Regions from separate parts of the Eubacterium sp. An3 genome, predicted to be linked through region 2. Evidence: predicted binding sites of a transcription regulator. Region 2 holds the regulator's gene; the other holds the start of a gene.
The links. The regulator HrcA, encoded in region 2, represses chaperone genes, less so after heat shock. The targets are predictions, from matches to a motif close to TGTTAGCACTCNNNNNNNNNGAGTGCTAACA.
Positions count from the first base shown of each region.

Region 1: a site for HrcA is predicted at 2,136-2,166, ahead of htpG (molecular chaperone HtpG). Genes of this name have one in related genera too.

Region 1 is NZ_NFIR01000001.1:455,330-466,421, reverse strand. Features, by position in the region: gene glnA (type I glutamate--ammonia ligase) at 1-210, opposite strand, end outside; gene B5F87_RS20890 (hypothetical protein) at 244-393, opposite strand; glycine riboswitch at 437-544, shown strand; gene B5F87_RS02170 (sodium:alanine symporter family protein) at 685-2,106, shown strand; gene htpG (molecular chaperone HtpG) at 2,340-4,343, shown strand; gene B5F87_RS02160 (trypsin-like peptidase domain-containing protein) at 4,489-6,249, opposite strand; gene B5F87_RS02155 (undecaprenyl-phosphate glucose phosphotransferase) at 6,562-7,989, shown strand; gene B5F87_RS02150 (LCP family protein) at 8,100-9,341, shown strand; gene B5F87_RS02145 (DnaB-like helicase C-terminal domain-containing protein) at 9,463-11,092, opposite strand, start outside.
Region 2 is NZ_NFIR01000005.1:74,692-85,783, forward strand. Features, by position in the region: gene dnaK (molecular chaperone DnaK) at 1-1,707, opposite strand, end outside; gene grpE (nucleotide exchange factor GrpE) at 1,784-2,440, opposite strand; gene hrcA (heat-inducible transcriptional repressor HrcA) at 2,470-3,522, opposite strand; gene B5F87_RS07005 (GNAT family N-acetyltransferase) at 3,661-4,152, opposite strand; gene B5F87_RS07010 (leucine-rich repeat protein) at 4,250-5,341, opposite strand; gene B5F87_RS07015 (hypothetical protein) at 5,396-6,517, opposite strand; partial or broken gene B5F87_RS07020 (ATP-binding cassette domain-containing protein) at 6,754-7,257, opposite strand; partial or broken gene B5F87_RS21390 (helix-turn-helix domain-containing protein) at 7,326-7,616, opposite strand; gene B5F87_RS07030 (LysR family transcriptional regulator) at 7,905-8,780, shown strand; gene hemW (radical SAM family heme chaperone HemW) at 8,782-9,927, opposite strand; gene B5F87_RS07040 (AMP-binding protein) at 10,245-11,092, shown strand, end outside.

The DNA of each region.
Region 1 (11,092 bases), on a different contig from region 2:
CGGGATGAATACCATGTCGCTCTTCTCCACCGGAGCGTAGCCATAGTTGGAGCCGTCGAATCCGATACCGTAGGTAAAGATATCCTCGTTGAACCGCTCCACCGGAATGGTAATATGACGCCACCGTCCATCCAGGTCTGTCATCTTAAAATCAATCATGCGGATACCCTGCTCCGCGCACATTTTTCTTAATTCTTCTACTCTTTCCATAATAACCTCCCACATTATTTTATTAAGTATATTCTAACATATTGTTAATTTTTTTACGATATTTTTCTTATTTAATTTATTATTTGAATTTTTATACTGAAAAACTTCAAAATAGCCCTCTGGTCCCCCGCTTTTTCCCCGATTCTCCATGAAAATTAAAATATCTGCAAAATCATCTTGCATTACTCTTCCGTTTATGATAGTCTGTTATCGTTCGCTATACATACAGCATTACTCTGGAGAGTCTTCACCGGCTTCGGCATACGGTGAAGCGCCGAAGGTGTACGGCAGATAGTTCTGCCAATCTCTCAGGCAAAAGGACAGAACACGTAAATGCATGTTTTTCTTCGGAGAGCTGATTTTTTGCAGCTCTTTTTTTGTTCTTCCCATCCTACTTTACACTCTTCTGCCTCCTTTTTTGCTGAATTGAAGATGGCGGAATTACACAGTAAAGAGGAAAGGAAGTATGAAAAAATGTTTGAAACTATCAACAATGTGCTGACGTCCATTGATAATGTGGTCTGGGGCGTACCCCTGATCGTTATGATCATGGCGACAGGCATCTATCTGACCATCCGTCTGCGGGGGCTTCAGGTCCGCAGACTCATTCTCGCCGTAAAATACATGTTCGCCAATGAAGAACATGACGGAGACGGCGAGATTTCCAGTTTTGCAGCCCTTTGTACGGCGCTTTCTGCCACCATCGGCACTGGTAATATCGTAGGCGTCGCCACCGCTATTGTTGCCGGGGGACCGGGCGCTCTGTTCTGGATGGTCATGGCCGCCATTGTTGGTACGGCTACAAAATATACAGAAGGTTTTCTGGCCATCAAGTACCGGACTATCGCTGAGGACGGACATGTGGTCGGCGGACCGTTTTATTACATTGAAAATGGTATGGGAAAACAGTGGCGCTGGCTGGCTAAGATTTTTGCCTTTTTCGGACTCTGCGTCGGTCTGATGGGCATCGGTACTTTCACACAGATCAACGGTATCACCAGCGCGGTCAAAAACTTTTTTGACCCGGGAAACGTAAATACTGTTTCATTGTTTGGCAGGGACTATTCCTGGGCAGTAGTGATCGCCGGCATTATTCTTACCGTCATTGTCGCTTTTGTTATCATCGGCGGTATTCAGAGAATATCTACCGTATCACAGGTCATAGTTCCATTTATGGCTATTGCTTACGTAGCAACCGCTCTGTTGATCCTCATTCTTAACTATGAAAGAATCCCTGGCGCCATTGTGGAGATTGTACAGGGAGCCTTCGGTCTCCGCGCCGCTGCCGGCGGTGCTCTGGGAGCCATGATCGTCGCTATGCAGAAAGGTATTGCCCGCGGTATTTTCTCCAATGAATCCGGCCTCGGCAGCGCGCCGATCGCCGCCGCCGCTGCTAAGTCCAACGAACCGGTTCGGCAGGGTCTTATCTCCATGCTGGGTACTGTCATCGACACGATCATCATCTGTACCATGACTGGTCTTTCCATCGTCATCACCGGTTCCTGGAATGTGGGACTGGACGGCGTTGACGTTACAACGAGAGCTTTCCAGGTTGGCCTGCCGTTCCCGGCACAGGTTTCTTCCTTTATATTAATGCTGTGCCTGGTATTCTTTGCCTTCACCACAATTCTCGGATGGGACTACTACAGTGAACGCTGCCTTGACTACCTGACTCACAATAACGCCAAAGCCGTGAAGATCTTCCGCTGGCTTTACATTGCCTGCGTTTTCATCGGCCCTTACATGACCGTGTCCGCCGTATGGACCATCGCCGATATCTTTAACGGCCTCATGGCGATTCCTAACCTGATTGCTCTGCTGGCATTAAGCAGTATTGTGGCGAGAGAAACCAAAGCATATTTTAAAAACTTTAAAGAGAAAAATACATTTAGGTAAAGATACTTCTCCACAAATATGTCTGATATTATTAGCACTCATCAAAAATGAGTGCTAATTTTTTCTTGACATTCATTTTTTTTGGTATTACTATATTATCCAAAGCCCGCTCTTTTTCACTTTGTCGGGCAGCATATGCCGTTACTGTTCACACCGTGACCAGTAACCGTATTCCAACAATTCCTCGCCGCTGCGGCGCGGATTTATTACCAAATCAAAAAGGAGATGCTATTATGGCTAAGCAGGGAAGTTTATCAATCAACAGCGAAAACATTTTTCCTATTATTAAAAAATGGCTGTACTCTGATCACGATATCTTCATTCGTGAGCTGGTCAGCAACGGCTGCGACGCTGTAACCAAATTAAAAAAATTATCTGTCATCGGCGAATATGAAGAGCCGGAAGGCAACAAATACAAAGTAGACGTTCTTGTCAGCCCGGAAGATAAGACGATAAAATTCATTGATAACGGTATCGGTATGACCGAGAGCGAAGTTGATGAATATATCAACCAGATCGCCTTCTCCGGCGCGGAAGCCTTCCTGGCACAATACAAAGACAAGACCAACGAAGAACAGATTATCGGTCATTTCGGTCTGGGCTTCTACTCCGCATTTATGGTTGCCGACCGTGTGACCATCGATACTCTTTCTTATAAAGAAGGTGCCAGACCGGTTCACTGGGAATGTGACGGCGGCACAGAGTTCTCCATGGAGGACGGCGAGAGAACAGAGCGTGGTACGGAGATCACCCTCTATCTCAACGAAGACAGCTATGAATTTTCCAACGAATACCGTGTTCGCGAGGTTCTGGAGAAATACTGTTCCTTCATGCCGGTGGAGATTTATTTCACCAATGAAGACGCAGAAGAACCGGAGAAAGAAGACATCCCGGATGTGGTGGACGTTGACGCCAAAGAAGATGCCTCTGATGCGGACGCAGCAACAGAGAATGCCGACGATACCGATGACGGCAGCGAAGGCGCAGACAGCGAAGATCATGAAGTCACTCTGGACGATGATGATGAAGAGGAAGAGGACGAAGGTCCGAAGCCGATCAACACCATACATCCTCTCTGGACCAAACATCCGAATGACTGTACTGAGGAAGAATACAAAGAATTCTACCGGGATACCTTCCATGACTACAGAGAGCCTTTATTCTGGATTCATCTGAACATGGATTACCCGTTCAACTTAAAAGGTATTCTCTACTTCCCGAAGATCAACTCTCAGTATGAGAGCATTGAGGGAACCATCAAATTATACAACAACCAGGTATTTATCGCCGACAACATCAAGGAAGTCATTCCGGAATACCTTCTTCTTCTGAAGGGATGCATCGACTGTCCGGATCTGCCGCTGAACGTATCCAGAAGCGCTCTGCAGAATGATGGGTTTGTAAAGAAGATCTCCAACTACATCACGAAAAAGGTAGCGGAGAAGTTATCCGGCATGTGCAAAACAGATCGGGAAGCCTATGAGAAATACTGGGATGACATTAGCCCGTTCATCAAATACGGCTGTATCCGTGACATGAAGTTCAACGAGAAGATGCGCGACTACATCATCTTTAAAAATATGGAAGGCAAATATATCACTCTTCCGGAATATCTGGAAGCAGGCAAAGACTCCTATGAAAACAAAGTCTTCTATATCACTGATGATGTGGCACAGTCCCAGTACATTAACATGTTCAAAGAAAACAACATGGATGCCGTTTATCTGACCCATCCGATCGACAATACTTTCATCACTCATCTGGAACAGGCGAACCCGGACGTCCGCTTCCTGCGTATCGACTCCGATCTGACCGACAACTTCAAAGAAGAAGTTTCCGAGGATGAGATGAAAGAGACCACCGAGAAGCTGGCAGAGTTATTCAAGAAAGCAACCGGACAGGAGAACCTGATTCTCAAGGTGGAAAAACTGAAAAACCCTGAGATATCTTCCATGATCACTGTTTCCGAGCAGACAAGACGTATGGCGGAAATGATGGAAATGTACGGCATGAGCAAGAGTGAGACCGGTCTTGGCGCACAGGGCGAAACTCTCATATTAAACGCCAACAACGAACTGGTTCAGTTCATCTTAAATAATGAAGAGAACGAAAACACCGAACTCATCTGCCAGCAGATTTACGACCTGGCACAGCTTGCCAACCATCCGCTGAAACCGGAGGAAATGACCAAGTTCGTGGCACGCTCCAACAAAATCCTTGGTATCCTGACCAAATAAATGTGTTCTTATACCGATCAGACACTTTGAAAACTTATATCTGAAAACACACAAATAAAAAACCGCTGCTCTGCAGAATCGATAATCTGTAAAGCAGCGGTTCTTTTATTTATTGGTATATACAAGAAGGTTATTCACAATCTGTCTAGTTAAAGAAGTAATCATACGGACTGCTGTAATAATCGTTTCCGTTTCCGCCGTTATAATATTCGTACGGATCGGTTCCATACTGCTGGGAATCCTGCTCTGTAGTGTCGGCAGATTCTTCCGTGGCAGTCTCAGCATCCTGATAATCACTCTCTTTTCCAAGAGTTACCGTCACTGTCTGTTCCTCATAAGTTCCATTCTGATTTGCACGCTGAAGAGTAATCTGTACTTCCGTGCCGGCCTGCTGTGCGGAAATCCTGTCTTTCAGTCCGTCCATGGTAGAAACTGTATTTCCCTCAAATCCGGTAATAACATCACCGGCAGCAATTCCTGCTGTTTCGGCCGGAGAACCTTCCACTACCTGTGAAACATATACGCCGCTCGGCATACCCAGCGCCTCAGAATAAGTAGAATCGATGGTTCTTCCGAGAATACCCAGATATGCGGCTTCTCCTTCCGGTATGCTTCCGGAATTCATCAAAGTCTCCAGGGTTCCCTGCGCTGTGGATATCGGAATCGCATAACCCATACCTTCTACGGAAGTATCTTCCAGTTTCGCGTTATTGATACCTACGACCTCGCCGTTCAGATTCACAAGAACGCCGCCGCTGTTTCCAGGATTGATGGCTGCGTCTGTCTGCAGCAGAGTCATGGTTCCGTCTGTGAAGGAAACCTCTCTGTCCTTGGCGCTGACAACGCCCGTTGTCACGGACTGTCCGTAACCCAGCGCATTTCCGATGGCGATCACAGTTTCTCCTACTTTCAGGTCATCAGAGCTTCCCAGTACCGCAACCTTGATGGTGGATAATGTGTCTTCGGAAAGCCCGCTGGCCTGTACGGAAATCACTGCCAAGTCGGCGTCAGAATCCGTTCCCACAATGGTGGCGTCCGCTGTCGTTCCGTCTGAGAAACCGACAGTCAATGCATTGGCTCCTTCCACCACATGGTTGTTGGTGGCAATCATCAGTGCGTCATCGGTCTTTGCCAGAATAAATCCGGAACCGGCGCCCTCAGATTCCTGAGTTCCAAAGAAATAATTGGAAACCTGTGTTGTACTGGTAATGGACACCACAGAAGGCATTACCGCATCAACCACATTGGAAATATCCTGCGCAGATGCAGAAGAACTGGAACTGTCATCGGAACCATTGTTCTGCACTGTTGTTGTCTGCACTCTCTCTGTCGCTGATGGAATCAGCCGGTCTCTTGCAATGGAAACTCCCGCAAAACCTACACCTGCCACTATACCAAACAACAGAGCAGCTCCTGCAATTTTTGCTATTCTCATTCCCATCCCACCTCTTTTTTTATCTGGTTCATCCGGAATGCTGCTGTAATACTGCTGGCTACTTTCATTATAAGCGCCGCCGTTATATTGTGCATCCTGCTGGCTGTCCGCCGAAGTTCCGTCACCCTGCCAGCTTCCCTCCGAAAAGGAATTATTATACTGTGCGTTCTGCTGGCCCTGATAACGGTATCTTGGATTTCTTCCATCTTCGGACGCAGTACCGGATTCCTCTCTGTAAGGATCTCCCACATAATGATACGTACCGTCCGCCGGTGCGGTATCGGCTGCAGCAGGCTCATAAGAAGAAGTTCCTGTTTCCTCCGAAACCGCTGTATCTATATCGTCGCCCGGTTTGTTCCAGCCAGCGTCATCATTCAGGCTGTCATTCCCGGCAGGATCATGATTCAGGCTGTCATCAGTATTGTCATTATTCAGACCGTCATTTGTATTGTTATAATCAAATTCGCTCATATCGCCAACCCCTTTCTTTCGATTTGATATGCATATCTTAGCAATGATATGTGAATAAATTGTGTCATTTTCATGGTCAAAACATGGTCATTTTCGCTTATTTTCTCCCCGTTATATGATTTTCCACGAAAAAACACAAAATAAATATTGTGGAATAATTTAATCTATTGTATCATAGATTAGAAATTCACAGTAAATTATCCCTGTGTAAACTCCTGTTATTTTTGCGTAAAATATTATATAATAAGGAAAAGAAACCAGTCACTTTTTGTTTTGTGCCGGGTACAGTCCCGGATGAGTAAGGATAAAATTATGATTAAAGAGAATCAAAAGTATTTTAACCGGCTTCATGTTGTCATTGACGCCGTAGTTATTTATTGTTCTTTCTGCCTCAGTTATTATATCCGTTTCAAGAATCCTTTTACAAGATATCTTTTCGGTTTATTTTTACCACCGGTATCATTTTACCGAGAGTTGTGGCAGTATCAGAGCATGCTTCTCGTTCTCGTTCCGGTCTATCTTATTTTATACGCCAAGTTTAATCTTTATAAACCCAAGCGGTATCAAAATCAGTCGACCGAATATAAAAATCTGATTCAGGCAAATACCTGCGGTATATTATTTTTATTCATCTACATCTTTTTTATGAAGATAGAGCACGTACCGAGAAGCCTGATCGCGACATTTTATATTATCAGCATGTGCGCCACTCTGGGGGAACGTTTCCTCATCAAGAATTTCCTCCATCGTGCCCGCCGCAGCGGTCATAATTTAAAACATATTATCATCATCGGTTTCAGCGCCGCCGCAGAGGCATATATCGACCGCATCAAGGCCAATCCTCAATGGGGCTATATGATCCACGGTATTTTTGATGATAATCTCAACGAGAACTTTCAGTACAAAAACATTTTCTACATCGGCAAGATCAAAGATCTTGAAAAATATCTGCAGAATACTACTATGGACGAAGTTGTCATCACGCTGAGCCTGAAAGAATATTTCAAGCTTGAGAACATTGTCAACATATGTGAAAAATCCGGCGTGCATACCAAGTTCGTTCCGGATTATTACAAATTTATCACCACAAATCCTGTCACAGAGGATTTGAACGGTCTCCCTGTTATCAATATCAGGGATGTTCCCCTGACCAACACGGTCAATAAGTTTATCAAGAGAGCTATTGATATCGTAGGTTCCCTGGTCTGCATTGTTATTTTTTCACCGCTGATGCTGATTGTTGCTCTTCTTGTGAAAAAAAGCTCGCCGGGACCGATTATTTTCTGTCAGGAAAGGGTAGGACTTCACAATAAGCCGTTTAAAATGTACAAGTTCCGTTCCATGGGGGTACAGTCTCCTTCCAAAGAGAAAACGGCGTGGACCACCCACAACGATCCCCGTGTCACCCCTGTTGGCCGTATAATCCGCAAAACAAGTATTGATGAACTGCCGCAGCTATTCAATGTTTTAAAGGGAGACATGAGCCTGATCGGACCACGTCCTGAGCGCCCTTTGTTCGTTGAGAAGTTTAAAGAGGAAATACCTCGGTATATGATCAAACATCAGGTTCGCCCGGGCATGACCGGGTGGGCTCAGGTCTGCGGTTTCCGCGGTGATACTTCCATAGAAGGACGTATTGAGCATGACCTTTTCTACATTGAAAACTGGACCCTGACCTTTGATATCAAGATTCTTTTCCTAACGGTATTCAAAGGATTTATAAATAAAAACGCATATTAATTATTATTGTACCGGCACGTTCATCATCAATGTACGTGCCAATACATTACTCATACATCACGCACGGCATCGAAAGACGCCTGAGACATTACAGAAAAGAGAGGTGCTTTATGCAATCATCCTCATCCAACAAACACAGCAAAAAACGTTCTACGAGTTCATTGAGTTATCGTTCCGCACAGAACGCTTCTTACCGACTGCTTGATGATGAGCGTAGAAAAAAGCGGCATTCCGCTGAAGAATCTCAATCCGGAGGACATTCCGGCAGCCGGACCAAATCCGCTGTTCCCGACAACAGATACGATACCCGAAACAGCCGGCCTCCAAAGCGGAAAAAAAACAGGGGATGTCTTGGACGAATCCTTTTACCGCTTATTCTGCTCATTCTGATTATTTTTGCTCTTTTCTTTCTTTTTCTGCGGTCCGCTTTTAATAAGGTTGAAAAGTATGAGCTGAATATGTCGGATATCGTCGTCAATGATAAGGACGATAACATGAACAATTACCAGACTATTGCCCTGTTTGGCGTCGATAATCAGGACAACAAGATTAAGGACGTCGGTTCAAGAACCGATACCATTATCATCGTAAGCATCAACAAATCCAGCAAGGATGTCAAACTGATGTCCATTTACCGCGATACTTACGTGAGCATTGACGGAGAATACGACAAGATCAATGCTGCCTATGCCTATGGCGGCCCTGAACAGGCCATAAATACCATCAACCGGAATCTGGATCTGAATATCACTGATTTTGCCACCGTCAACTTCAAGGCACTGGCTGACGCAGTAGATATTCTGGGCGGTATTGAGCTCACCATCAAATCGGAAAAGGAACTGGAAAATCTGAACGATTATATTGGGAATATGAATAAGATCAACGGCGGCGACTCTCCAAAGTTTGACGAAGTGGGTACCTACACCTTTGACGGCAATCAGGCGGTGGCCTACTCACGCATCCGCTATATGGAAGGAGGCGACCACGAACGTGCCAATCATCAGCGTCTGGTCGTGGAAGGCATCGTGAAAAAAGTAAAACAGCAGCCATGGAAACTGAAGGCACTGGCCGACACCGTCATCCCACAATGTAAGACGAGTCTTTCCACAGGAGATATGACTTCGCTGACCATGAGTCTTCTTCGTTACAGCATTGTGGATTCCCAGGCCTATCCTTTTGAGTCCGTAGATGAACGCTACGGCGGAATCTACTACGGATTCCCGCTGACCGTGTACTCCAATACCGTACAGGCTCACGAATATCTCTATGGAACCAAAGATTATGAGCCTACTGAGGAGCTGGGCAGAATCAGCGACAAGGTGGAAGCGGTTACCGATGATCTGGGGTATTAATCTGAGCAATCAATTAATAATACCAAAAAAAGTCATTGCGGAATGTATCATCATACATTTCCCGCAATGACCCTTTTTTTGTATTACGCCGGCGTTTCTTTATTTCATCCGCCGCCGTATATTATTCTTCAAAGTAATTAAACTTCGGTGTTCCCTGAATCTGGCAGGACGCCCGCAGAGGACGACGGTTTCTGTGAAGAAGGACGTTAATGAGCAGACTGTCTCCCTCTTCAACCATCTCCGCAATATCTTCCTCGGTGATCTCCACGGAATCCTCCGTAATCATATCCGCATACTGCAGTTCCATATAGACGTCGCACATATTTCCCAGCAGCTCGTGGAAGCGGCTTTCTTCTCCGCTCATCTCCGTCTCGCTTTCCGCCTGGGCGTATCCGTAAGACATGATGATCGGGATTCCCAGCTCTCCGGCCAGCCGGCGGATGCCTTCCATCAAAGGCTTGATATCCTCGGTATCCTCCACCGACAGAATATTTTCAATGTTATCAATGAAGACAACCGGTTTATGAACGCCGTCCCGCACGATGGAGCGGATGAGTTCTCCAAGAATATCCCCGGCGGAAGCGTCTTCCATGGCGTCGGTGTACTCTGCCACGACTTCCTGATCGAGAATATAGAGATGTTCGCTGATTCTTCCTCTGTACCAGTTCAGCTCATCTTTCAGAGACTCCAGATCCGCGCCGTCTTCGCCGGTCATGATGGACATGACGGAGACCGCCTTGTCAGGATCTCCCTGATGGATCTCGTAGCTGAGTCTTGAAATGGTATCCACCATCAAGTCATACCGGGACAGTTCCGTGGAAATGTACAGCACATCCACGCCGCTTTCCGCTGCCCGGTCTGCCATCTGCTGCATAAAGCTGTTCTTCAGGTACTGCGGTTTGGAATCGATAAAATAGGTTCCTTTGTGGAGACCATAGCGCAGCATGGCATCCAGCTTCTTAAAGCCGGTGCTTAATTTGCGGTTCTCCTGGGTGTCGGCAATATATTTTTCAAACTGATCCATGAAGCTGGCCGAGTTCTTAAGCACAAACGGATGACGAAGAGACACCTGATACTCTCTCTTCTCTGCCGGTCCTGCCTGATCCGTCCATATTCCTTCTCCGGCAGCCTTCTCCCCGGTAGTTTTTCCGGTTCCATCCGCCGTAGTCCGTGCTGCCTCACCGGCAGTTTTTCCTGGGGCTGCGCCTTCCGCAGCTTTTTTCTCCCTGCGTTTTACTACCTTTTTCCTGGAGACTGACGCCCGCGCCGTACGGTTTATAGCCGAATGTCTTCTGTCTGCTTCCGGAATCGGAACTGTGTCCTCTACTTCCACTTCAGAGATGACGTCTGCAGACATATCTTCCCGCTCTTCCGGGGAAGATTCCTGTGCCGGTTCATCTTCCGCAGATTCTTCGTCTTCCCCGGTTTCTTCTTCTGTATGTTCCTCATGCGCTAATTCTTCGTTGCCGGATTCTTCGTCTTCCGGCTCGTCATCGACCGATTCTGCGTCTTCTTCATCATCATCCACCAGGAAGTCCTCATCCATGGCAAGTTCCAGCTCTTTCTCCAGCATATCCTCATCCAGATCGTCTAAGTCAAGGCTGTCTTCTTCACCATCCAGGGCTGACACAGTTGCTTTTTTCTTTTTGCCGCTCTCCTGTTCGCGGAGCCATGCGTCAAGTTCACCTTCTGAACCGGCCAGTTCTAACAGGAGCATCCGTTTGGCACGCTCATAGACCTCACCTTCCAAT
Region 2 (11,092 bases):
TTTTGCTTCATTGATCTCGGAAACATCAGAATCAGTCATGTTGTCAACCGTTGTGCGGTCGAGAATCTCTTTCAGCTTGGTGATGTCAGCCTGTACTGTGGTCTTTTCAGCCTCGTCAATCTTATCGCCGACCTCTTCCAGAGCTTTCTCGGTCTGGAATACCATGTTGTCAGCGTCATTTCTTGCGTCGATGGCTTCTTTCTTCTTCTTATCCTGTGCCTCGAACTCAGCGGCTTCTTTTACAGCCTTGTCGATATCTTCATCGGACATATTGGAACCTGCTGTGATGGTGATGTGCTGCTCTTTACCTGTTCCCAGGTCTTTGGCAGAAACATTTACAATACCGTTGGCGTCGATATCGAAAGTAACTTCGATCTGAGGAACACCTCTACGTGCCGGCGGGATACCATCCAGACGGAACTGGCCTAAGGTCTTGTTATCTCTCGCGAACTGTCTCTCACCCTGTACAACATGGATATCAACGGCTGTCTGATTATCCTCTGCTGTGGAGAAGATCTGGCTCTTCTTGGTAGGGATTGTTGTGTTACGCTCGATCAATCTTGTGGCAACACCGCCCATGGTCTCGATGGACAGGGACAGCGGAGTTACATCCAGTAAGAGGATATCGCCTGCGCCGGCATCTCCTGCCAGCTTACCACCCTGAATGGAAGCACCGATGGCTACACACTCATCCGGGTTGATGCCTTTGAACGGATCTTTGCCTGTCAACTGTTTTACTTTATCCTGAACAGCCGGGATTCTTGTGGAACCGCCGACCAGTAATACTTTGCTTAAGTCTGTAGCTGTCAGTCCGGCATCTTTCAGAGCGGTTGTTACAGGTGTTACAGTTCTCTCTACCAGATGAGCGGTCAGCTCGTTGAATTTTGCTCTTGTCAGGTTCATCTCGAAGTGTTTTGGTCCTTCGGATGTAGCTGTGATGAACGGCAGGTTGATGTTGGTTGTTGTGGAAGAAGACAGCTCTTTCTTTGCTTTCTCAGCTGCTTCTTTTAATCTCTGCATTGCCATCTTATCGGAAGATAAGTCAACGCCTTCTTTTGCCTTGAAATCATCCAGCATGTACTGAGTGATTACATTATCAAAGTCGTCGCCGCCCAGGCGGTTGTCACCGGCTGTTGCCAGTACCTCGATAACGCCGTCGCCGATTTCGATGATGGAAACATCGAAAGTACCGCCGCCTAAGTCGTATACCATGATCTGCTGTTCTTTCTCGTTGTCAAGGCCGTAGGAAAGAGCGGCTGCTGTAGGCTCGTTGATGATACGTTTTACTTCCAGTCCGGCAATCTTTCCGGCATCTTTTGTTGCCTGTCTCTGTGCGTCGTTGAAGTATGCAGGAACAGTGATAACTGCCTCTGTTACTTTCTCGCCCAGGTAGTTCTCTGCATCAGATTTTAATTTCTGTAAAATCATAGCGGAAATCTCCTGTGGAGAATATTTCTTGCCGTCAATATCTACTTTGTAATCAGTACCCATATGACGTTTGATGGAAGAAATAGTCTTGTCAGCGTTGGTTACTGCCTGACGTTTTGCCGGCTCACCGACAACTCTTTCTCCTGTCTTTGTAAATGCAACAACAGAAGGGGTTGTTCTCATACCCTCTGCGTTTGTGATAACTACAGGCTTTCCACCTTCCATAACTGCTACACATGAGTTTGTTGTACCTAAGTCAATACCAATAATCTTACTCATTATTCATTCCTCCTAAAATCAACTATATCTGTAATCACTGATCTTGCCGACCGGCCAGCGGTCTGCTCCATCAGCTCTAGTTGGCAACTTTTACCATGCTGTGCCGAAGCACGCTGTCTTTGTACATATAGCCCTTCTGGAACTCTTCCACTACCAGGTTCTCACCCAGTTCTTCATCTTCCACATGCATCACCGCATTGTGGAAATCCGGATTGAATTCCTTACCGGCTGCATCCATCGCTTTCACGCCAATCTCATCAAAGACGGTCATGAGCTGCTGGTAGATCTTCTCAATGCCCTGGGCAAATGCGCCCTCTTTTTCCTCCTCGGAGAGAGCATCCAAGCCTCTTTCAAAGTTATCCACCACCGGAAGCAGCTTTGCGAGAACTTCCTTTGCGCCGATATCATACATGCGGCTCTGCTCTTTGGCATTACGTTTTCTGGCGTTCTCAAACTCCGCCATCAGCCGCTGATATTTGTCCGTGATATCGGCAAGCATCTCCTGGCTCTTCTTTAATTCTATCTCCAGAGCCCTGGCAGATTTCTTCTTTTTCTTCTTGCTGTCCGGCTCATCGGATTCTTCTTCGCCTTCTGCAGCATCGCCGGCAGCCTCCGCTGTCTCAGCTGCGTTCGCTTCCTCAGAAGCGTCTTCCTTCTGCTCCTCATCCTGAGCAGCTTCAGAAATGTTTTCGTCTACGATACTTTCGTCGAATTCTTTTTTATTCTCTTCCACTTAAGTACCACCTTTCTGTGATTTATTTTCTATGATTTATTATTGAAAATCTCATCTAAATCATCCGTCAGATTCTTGAGAGTATTTACCACCTTCTGATAATCCATCCGTTTCGGTCCGATGATACCGACCGTTCCGGTTCCCCCTTCCGCCAGTTCATAGGTCGCAGTCACGATGCTGCAATCCTTCAATGTCTGCACCGGGGTCTCATTACCGATGTAAACCTGGATTCCATGGCGTTCCTCCTGGTTCACCGTGTCATCCACAAGCTTTACAAGAGCTTTCTTCTCCACCAGAGTATCAAGAAGCGCCATGGTGTGATCCGGACTTACCAGCTCCGGATACTTCAGCATGTTTGTGGCGCCGCTGGTGTAAATCTCCATATCGTCTGCTTCGTGTATCGCCTCCACAATTCCATTAAAAACGCCTTCCAGAATGGAGGCATGCATTCCTGCCTGCACCTTCATGGTATGCACCAGCTCCAGATTAATATCCTTGAGCGTCAGCCCCTGCAGGAAAGAATTCAATAATATGTTGAGCTTAAGGATCTCGTCATTGCCAAGAGGATCTTCGATATTCATCAGAAGATTCCGCACCGTGTCATTGCCAAGAACAATGACCGCAAGAAGTCTCCGGCTGTCCACCATGGAAAGCTGTATGAACTTTATCTTTGATTCCTTAATCTGCGGCGTGGTGATGAGAGTGGCATAATTGGTATTGGCCGCCAGTACATCCGCCACGTTCTTAAGAACTTCCTCCATACGGTCCATCTTCTGCAGGAGAGCCTGCCGTTCCTTCCGAAGCTCATTCTCCCGGGCTGCAAACTCGCTCTCTTTCTCTTCCATCAGATGATCCACATAATAACGGTATCCCAAATCAGAAGGAATCCTGCCAGCAGATGTATGCGGCTGTAAAATATATCCCAGCTCTTCCAAATCTGCCATCTCATTACGAATGGTTGCAGAACTCAAATGCAAATCAGAATCTCTGGCAATGGTTCTGCTTCCCACCGGTTCACCCGTCTCAAGGTAAGTAGATATGATTGCCTTCAGTATTTTCATCTTACGTTCATCCAGATTCATAACTGTGTCCCTTCTTTCTTAGTTATTAGCACTCGTTTATGTTGAGTGCTAATATCTTTATAGATAACTTAGCACTATATACATTTCTTGTCAAGCATTAATTTCAAATTTTTATTTTTAACAGTTCAGGAAAATCCTTCACACTTCTATATAATAAGGACAGATATCCTCGTATCTGCCGTCCTTCATCCGGAACCCGCCCGGAATCACGCCAAGCTGCTTAAATCCGATCTTTTCGTAGAGATGCCGGGCCCCGGCGTTGGTTTTTACCACCGCGTTAAACTGCAGGATACGAAATCCCAGTCTGTGCGCCTGTGCGATGCTGTCCCGCACCAAAAGCTCTCCGATGTGCTGTCCCCGTGCTTCGGAGGCCACGGCGTAGCTTGCGTTGCTGATGTGCCCACAGCGTCCCACGTTGTTTGGATGAAGGATATAAAGTCCCAGTACATTTCCTGTGTCCGTGTCCTCCGCCACGCCGCAATGGCTCTGCTGCGCAAAAAATTCCGCGCCGGTCTGCGCGGTGAGAGATTCTTCCTGAGGGAAGGCGACGCCTTCCTCCACCACCTCGTTCCAGATGGCAGTCATAGAAGAAAGGTCTTGATTATTGTATTCTCTCACTGTGATGTTCATATTTTTTTTCCTTTCTCTCATCCGATATTTCATCGTAATATCTTCTTATCATTTTTACGTGGAAAAGGACTGCCAGCAGCAGCCCTTTCCCCATTTATCATTTTTTCTTTTTCACAACAATTTTTCCGTCAAAATCAAATTTCCGAAGCTGTCTTTTCACCTTTTTGTTCCGGACATACACCGTACATTTTTTGGAGAGATCGTAAAACGATCCTTTTTTAATATTTTTGGTGCGGATCACTAATTTTTCAAATTTGTTTTCTTTCCAGCCAAAATTCCCGTCAAATCGCTTGATATTTTTTGGCAGAGTCAGCTTCTTTAACTTCTTTGAACCAAGGAACACACCCTCTTCCAGCTTCTGAAGAGACTTGCTCAGACGAATGGAAGACAGTTTCTTCATTTCACCAAAGGCATATCTTCCGACAGTCTGCACCGAGTTCGGCATGGTCACGGACCGGATTGTATTGTTTCCATTGAAAGCGTATTCTCCGATGTGACGGACAAAATCTTTCACCTTGTATGTTTTAGCACTGCTGGTCACGTTATAAAGAATGGTTCCATCTTTGGAATATACGTCGTTATCGATGACCTGGAAATGCGGGTTGGACTCATCCGCGACAATCTGTACTGACGGACATCTCTTTATATCAATTCCAAACTCTGATCTGTAAACCGGCTCCCCGTAGCTGGACGGAAGAACAATTGTTTTTAATTTCGGGCAGTTAAAATAACTGACTTCATCCATATAGGAAACTTCTCCCTCGAACACAACTTCTTCCAGCTTTTTAAAACTGATCGCTCTGCCCTGAACTGTAATGCCCGGAGCAAATGTAATCTTTCTCAGAGACTCGTGGGCGGTATTGGTTTCTTTTAAATCCGCCTGCCCCCATCCTTCGCCAAAAGAATCATCGGAATCAACCATAAAATCGTCCTCATCCCACCAGAATGAACCCACCGGATAGGATTTACCGAGAAATTCCACTTCATTTCTTATGTAGACTTCCGAAAGATCAGAATCCGGGTCCAGTTCTGCGTGTCCCTTCGCTTCGGAATCCCAGTCTATCAACCAGTAACGTACACCATCCATGGTCACACTTGCCGCCTTCGCGTCAAAGGAATGCAGAAAGAACAGTCCCAGGAACAGGCATCCGCCCAGTATCACTCCCTGTAATAACTTCATTTTTTTCATAGATTTCCCTCCTTATCCTTCTTGTAATGCCCCTCCATACATTTATCCATACATTTAATTTTTTCTTGCCGCATAAGTAACATCTACTGTCTTCTCACACCGCAGTCTGCCTTCACCCCTGATACTGGTTTTGGAAAGATCCAGCTTCTGTACTTTGGTTCCCAGACAGCTTAAGAATCTTAACTTTCTGTTCTTTTTGAGATTCAGAGATGTTATGTTGGTATTTTTACAACCTAATATTTCAAGATTTATGTTTGTTTTTACGTTAATCTTTGTCAGAGCAGTATTATGGCAGCGAAGATATCTCAGGCTGGTACATCCAGTCACATCAAGGCTGGTTAATTTCCGGTTGTTCTGGCAATGTAAATACTTTAAATCTTTGTTTCCGCTCAAGTCCAGAGAAGTAATCTGAGTATAATGGCAATTCACATTTTTTAATTTGGAATTTTTACTCAGATCCAGCGATTCCAGAGAAGCAGCTTTTATCGTGATGCCTCTCAGATTTCTGACCCCTTTTAGCGACAATGTCTTCAGAGTATCACTGATGATATACATATTTTTCAGTTTGGAACAGCGATCCAAATTCAGCGTTTCCGTTTCGCCGGTAAACATGACAGACTTTAAATTTTTTAAACCGGATAAATCGATCTGTTCTATCTGGCCTCCGCATACAAAGGAGTCCAGATTTGTGCATCCCTGCAAATTCATACTGTCAATATAAACAATATGCTCCGAATTGGGAACAATCCCCACTTGCCGCAGTTTTGTGCAGTTTTGCAGATTGATCGTTCCAATATGCATACTCTCGGAATATATCGACACATTTTCTAATTTCTTCAGTCCGCTCAAATCCAAATCCGGCGCGGCCGTCATGTCCTGCTGATACTCCGCTACTTCATAATCGAACTGTTTCAATTTTTTGAAATATTTGATACCCTGAAACGAATCGATATACTGCCGTGTGTCAAAACGCATCTTTTTCACTTTTGACGCTTCCTTCGAAGAGAGAAATCCGTCTTCATTGGTATCCGCCTCCTGCGCGTATTCCATCACTGCCGGCGCAAAATTTTCCTCATTGATCACCACGCTGTCCGCTGCCTTCACAGATATGCCGGCGCCTGCCATAAAAGTAAAGGCGGCAGCAGTCAGCACAGCCATTTTGATAGATTTTTTCATAAATTTCCGTCCTTTCTCGTCAATGTTGTAGTACACCAGCTATTTATATTTTACAATAACTCTATCCTTATGTCCACATATATCTAAATGATAAAAAATGCAGGGCGGACAGTCCTGTTTCTATTATAAAACAGCTTTCCGCTCTGCATAAATAAAATACACATTACCGTCAGGCAACGGTTTTAACCATTATATACACTTGCTCCTTTACAATAATTCATCATGCATTCTCGTATTTACTCCTCAAAATTACCCGTATAGAGCTGATAATATTTGCCCTTGGCGGCAATCAGCTCGTCGTGGGTACCTCTCTCGATGATGCGGCCCTGTTCCATGACCATGATACAGTCAGAGTTCTTGACCGTGGAAAGACGGTGGGCGATGACGAAGGTGGTACGGCCTTTCATCAGAGCGTCCATGCCGTCCTGTACCAGTTTCTCAGTACGGGTATCGATGGAGGAAGTAGCCTCGTCGAGAATCAGCGCCGGCGGGTCGGCCACGGCCGCGCGGGCGATGGCAAGGAGCTGACGCTGGCCCTGACTCAAGTTGGCGCCGTCGCCGGTGAGCATAGTATCGTAGCCGTCCGGCAGACGCCGGATAAATCCATCGGCGTTGGCCAGTCTGGCCGCCTTGATACATTCTTCATCGGTGGCGTCCAGTTTACCGTAACGGATGTTATCCATGACAGTGCCGGTGAACAAGTGGGTATCCTGCAGTACAATACCCAGAGAGCGACGCAGACCTCGTCTTCCATCTGCCTTGTCTTGATAAAAAACTCTTCGCTTTCTTCCAGGAGTTTTTTGGTGGGGAGCACTTCTTTCTTCCGGATATCCTCCGGGCGCTCCCGAAAATAAAGATAATCTTTTTCTCTAAGCTTTTTGATCAGAGCAGACAGCGTTGCCTTGGACATGCCTGTCTCCCGGCACAGCTCCGTAAGGTAGGTCCCCTCCGAATGATGCCGCAGAAGATATACGAGAAAATAAACCTGAATTCCGCTGAGTTCATCATTTCTGAGACAGCAGTCCATCAGCGCCGCCAGATCCAACCCGATTTTCTTCATAAAATAAATCAGCTCTTCTGCTCTGAAATCATCGGTCATTACTGCGAACACCTCCTGTTCTTTTTCTGTTTTTTACTATAATGCATCCATATACAGAATTTTCCTGATCCGCAAAATAGTTTCTTACCGAACAGTTCATTAACTTACAATCTGTTCACAGAGGGATTCTAACTCGTTTTTTAAGAAATGTGAAATTCAAAAATTTTATCTTCTATAAAAATTTTTTATAGATATCAATTTTGTTTTTGATATTAAGAAATATGTAGATTATAATAAGACATGACCGCAACATCCTGAACATTTGCAAATAACAGACGAGGTTAAAAAATGAATACGATTCAACTAGAATGTTTTGTCACTGTAGCCGAATATCTTAACTTTTCCAAAGCATCCACGGTGCTGAAGATGTCCCAGCCCGCAGTCAGCCATCAGATTCAATCGCTTGAAAAAGAGCTGGACGTAAAACTGTTTAACCGCACCAGCAAAAATGTCACTATCACTCCAGAGGGCGTTCTTTTTCTTGCCGACGCGCAGCTTATTTTAAAAACTGCAATGTCTGCCAGAGAACGCCTAGGCAATCAGGAACACTTCCTGCCGCTGGAACTGGGCTGCCATAATCAGATTGAGCTTCGGATGCTGCCGCCGGTACTGAAAGTTCTCTCAGAAGAATTTCCACTGCTCCGGCCCAATATCCGCCTGGTTCCTTTTCCATCCCTTGTAAATCTGATTGAAAATAACCAGATTCATGCCGCTCTGGGGCTGAAAGAAACACAGAAGCGCTCCTCTCTCTTCTACAGGGAATTATGTCTGGCGCCTTGCTCCTGCGTCTGTGTTCCCGGCCATCCGCTGTCCCGTTATGAAACGCTCACCACCAGAGAACTTGAGGGAAACTTCATCGCCTGTACGCCCCGGCCGGTACCCGATTCCTTTTTTGCCGTCCAGAATGAGCTTCTGGTAAATCTTCCGCCTAAAAACCGCTTCCTCACCGACAACGTAGACAGCGCCTTTGCTCTTGTCAAAGCGGAAATCGGCTATACAGTTTATCCGGATATCCCTGCAGCCCGGGATCATGAACTGTGCTATATCCCGGTCACTGATCTCCCAAAGGTATCTTTCGGCATTTATTGCCGGTATGAACATGATATACCAGTGCTGAAAAGATTTCTTGAGCTCATGGACAGATCTCTTAGTCTGCAGTTATAAGTTATAATAGAAATTCTTCAAAAATCCGGTTGCTCACATCAATCCCGGCATCCGTGAGCCGAAGAGTGTCTCCTTCCATGACCAAAAGCTCCATGTCCGCATACCTGCGGATTACTCCGCCATATATTTTTTCCATGGAAACTCCAAACTCTCCGGCAAAACGGGATAAGGATACGCCTGACATTTTTCTCAGACCGAATATCATATAATCCTCTATCCGGTCTTTTATTTCTGTCACATAATAATCCTGACGCTCCTGAAACGGAATAAAGGGATGCTCCAGATATTTTTTCATAGAAATTTCGTTGGAAAAACGGGCGTTATCATAATAAGAAGAAGCCCCCAGTCCCAGACCAAGATACGGCACGCCGTCCCAATAGCCGATATTATGGCGACAGGCAAAGCCCTCTTTTGCATAATTGGATATCTCATACCGTTCATAGCCTCTCTCATGAAGAAGTTCTTTTGTTCTCTCATACATTTCCCTGTCCACTGCCTCATCGGGAAGGCGCCTGCGGATATCCTCCGAATCGAAAAACGGCGTTCCCTCCTCCAGAATCAGGCTGTAAGAGGAAATGTGCTCCGGCCGGAGTTCTGTCACCTGCTCAAGTGTTTTCAGATAGCCGGATAAAGTCTGTCCCGGCAGGCTGCTCATCAGATCGATATTGATGTTCTGAAATCCCGTCTTCCTTGCCTCCCGGTAATTATCCAGAAACTGTTCCCAGGTATGGATCCGTCCAAGCACCTTTAGCAGCGCGTCGTCAGAACTCTGCAATCCGATACTCAGACGATTGACGCCCGCTTCCATACAGGCAGCAAGTTTCTCCCGGGTTAGTGTACCTGGATTGGCCTCCATGGATATCTCCGCGTCCGGGCTGATAGAAAAATTCTGTCGCAGACAGAAAAACAGACGGCGTATCTGCTCCGGCGCAAGCACCGACGGCGTACCGCCGCCCACAAAGATCGTGGATATCCTTCCGGTATTCCTGTCTTCCTGTTTTTCGTATATGATTTCTGCCGTCCGACAAATTTCCTCATCCAGCGCCCGGCAGTAACTTTCGATACTTTCCGATCCTGCCGGAAAGGACAGAAAGTCACAGTAATTACATTTTCTTACACAAAAAGGGATATGAATATAAAGTTCCAATGCCAGATTCCTCCTACTTTTTTCTTTACTATATCATCTTCTGTACCGGACTTCCACTATCCTTTATTTTGTCTGTACCTCCTTTTTTCTTTCTGTTTACAAACACGTCTGCACCCCTGATTTTTTTCAAAAATAAGGCAAAAAAATTTGATGGACAAATTGCAATTTTTGTCCGTATTTGCTATAGTAAATGCGTAACAGTAAGAAATAGCCGGGAAAAACCTGATTCTATAATACTAACCACAGACTTATTATCCTGACATATAGGAATCCGGCTCTGCCCGACGCAATATTCATTATTTTGAATGAGGGAGATTATGATTACTTACGAAAACACAAAAACGATTTATGATCTGGTAGAACATGCCGGCAGAGATTATGACAACAGAGTTTTCCTCCGTTATGAGGAAAATGATATGGTCTTTGATATCAGCTACCGGCAATTTATGGGAGAGTGCCACGCCATTGCTGCATGGACCAAAGAACAGGACGCCTCCATCGGCCACAGAATTCAGGTGGGCCTGCTCGGAAGCAGCAGCCATCACTATCTGGCCGTCATGCTGGGCGTTATGTCCAACGGCAACGCTGTCGTTCCTCTGGATATCCAGATGAATGTGGAAACGCTGGCCGACTGCTTAAACCGGTCGGATGTGGACATTCTTTTTTATGACTGGGAACATCAGCCGCTGGTAGAAGGCGTAAAAAATCTCTGCCCTGGAATCAAATCTTACATATCACTGCAGCACGGAAAACACGTGCCATGCTCTGACAATATCTTAAAAGAATTTGCGGGACGCACCGCCACTCCGAACGTATCGGAAAATAACTGCGCCATGATTCTCTTTACTTCCGGAACTACCGGAAAAGGCAAAGGCGTCATGCTTTCCAACCGCAATCTCATCGACAATACATTTTGTACCACCGACACCGCACTCACGGAAAATGAAGTTTATCTGAACATTCTGCCAATCCATCATGTATTCTGTGTACACAGCGATGTATTGGTAACAATGCGCGACGGCAGTCTCCTGTGCTTAAACCGCGACATGAGCAAACTGGTAGATCATCTTAAATTATTTGAACCGACGGCTTTCAGTGTTGTGCCGATGGTAGCAAAAGCTCTTTATAACCGTTACTGTCTTCTGAAAAAACAGCAGCCTGAGAA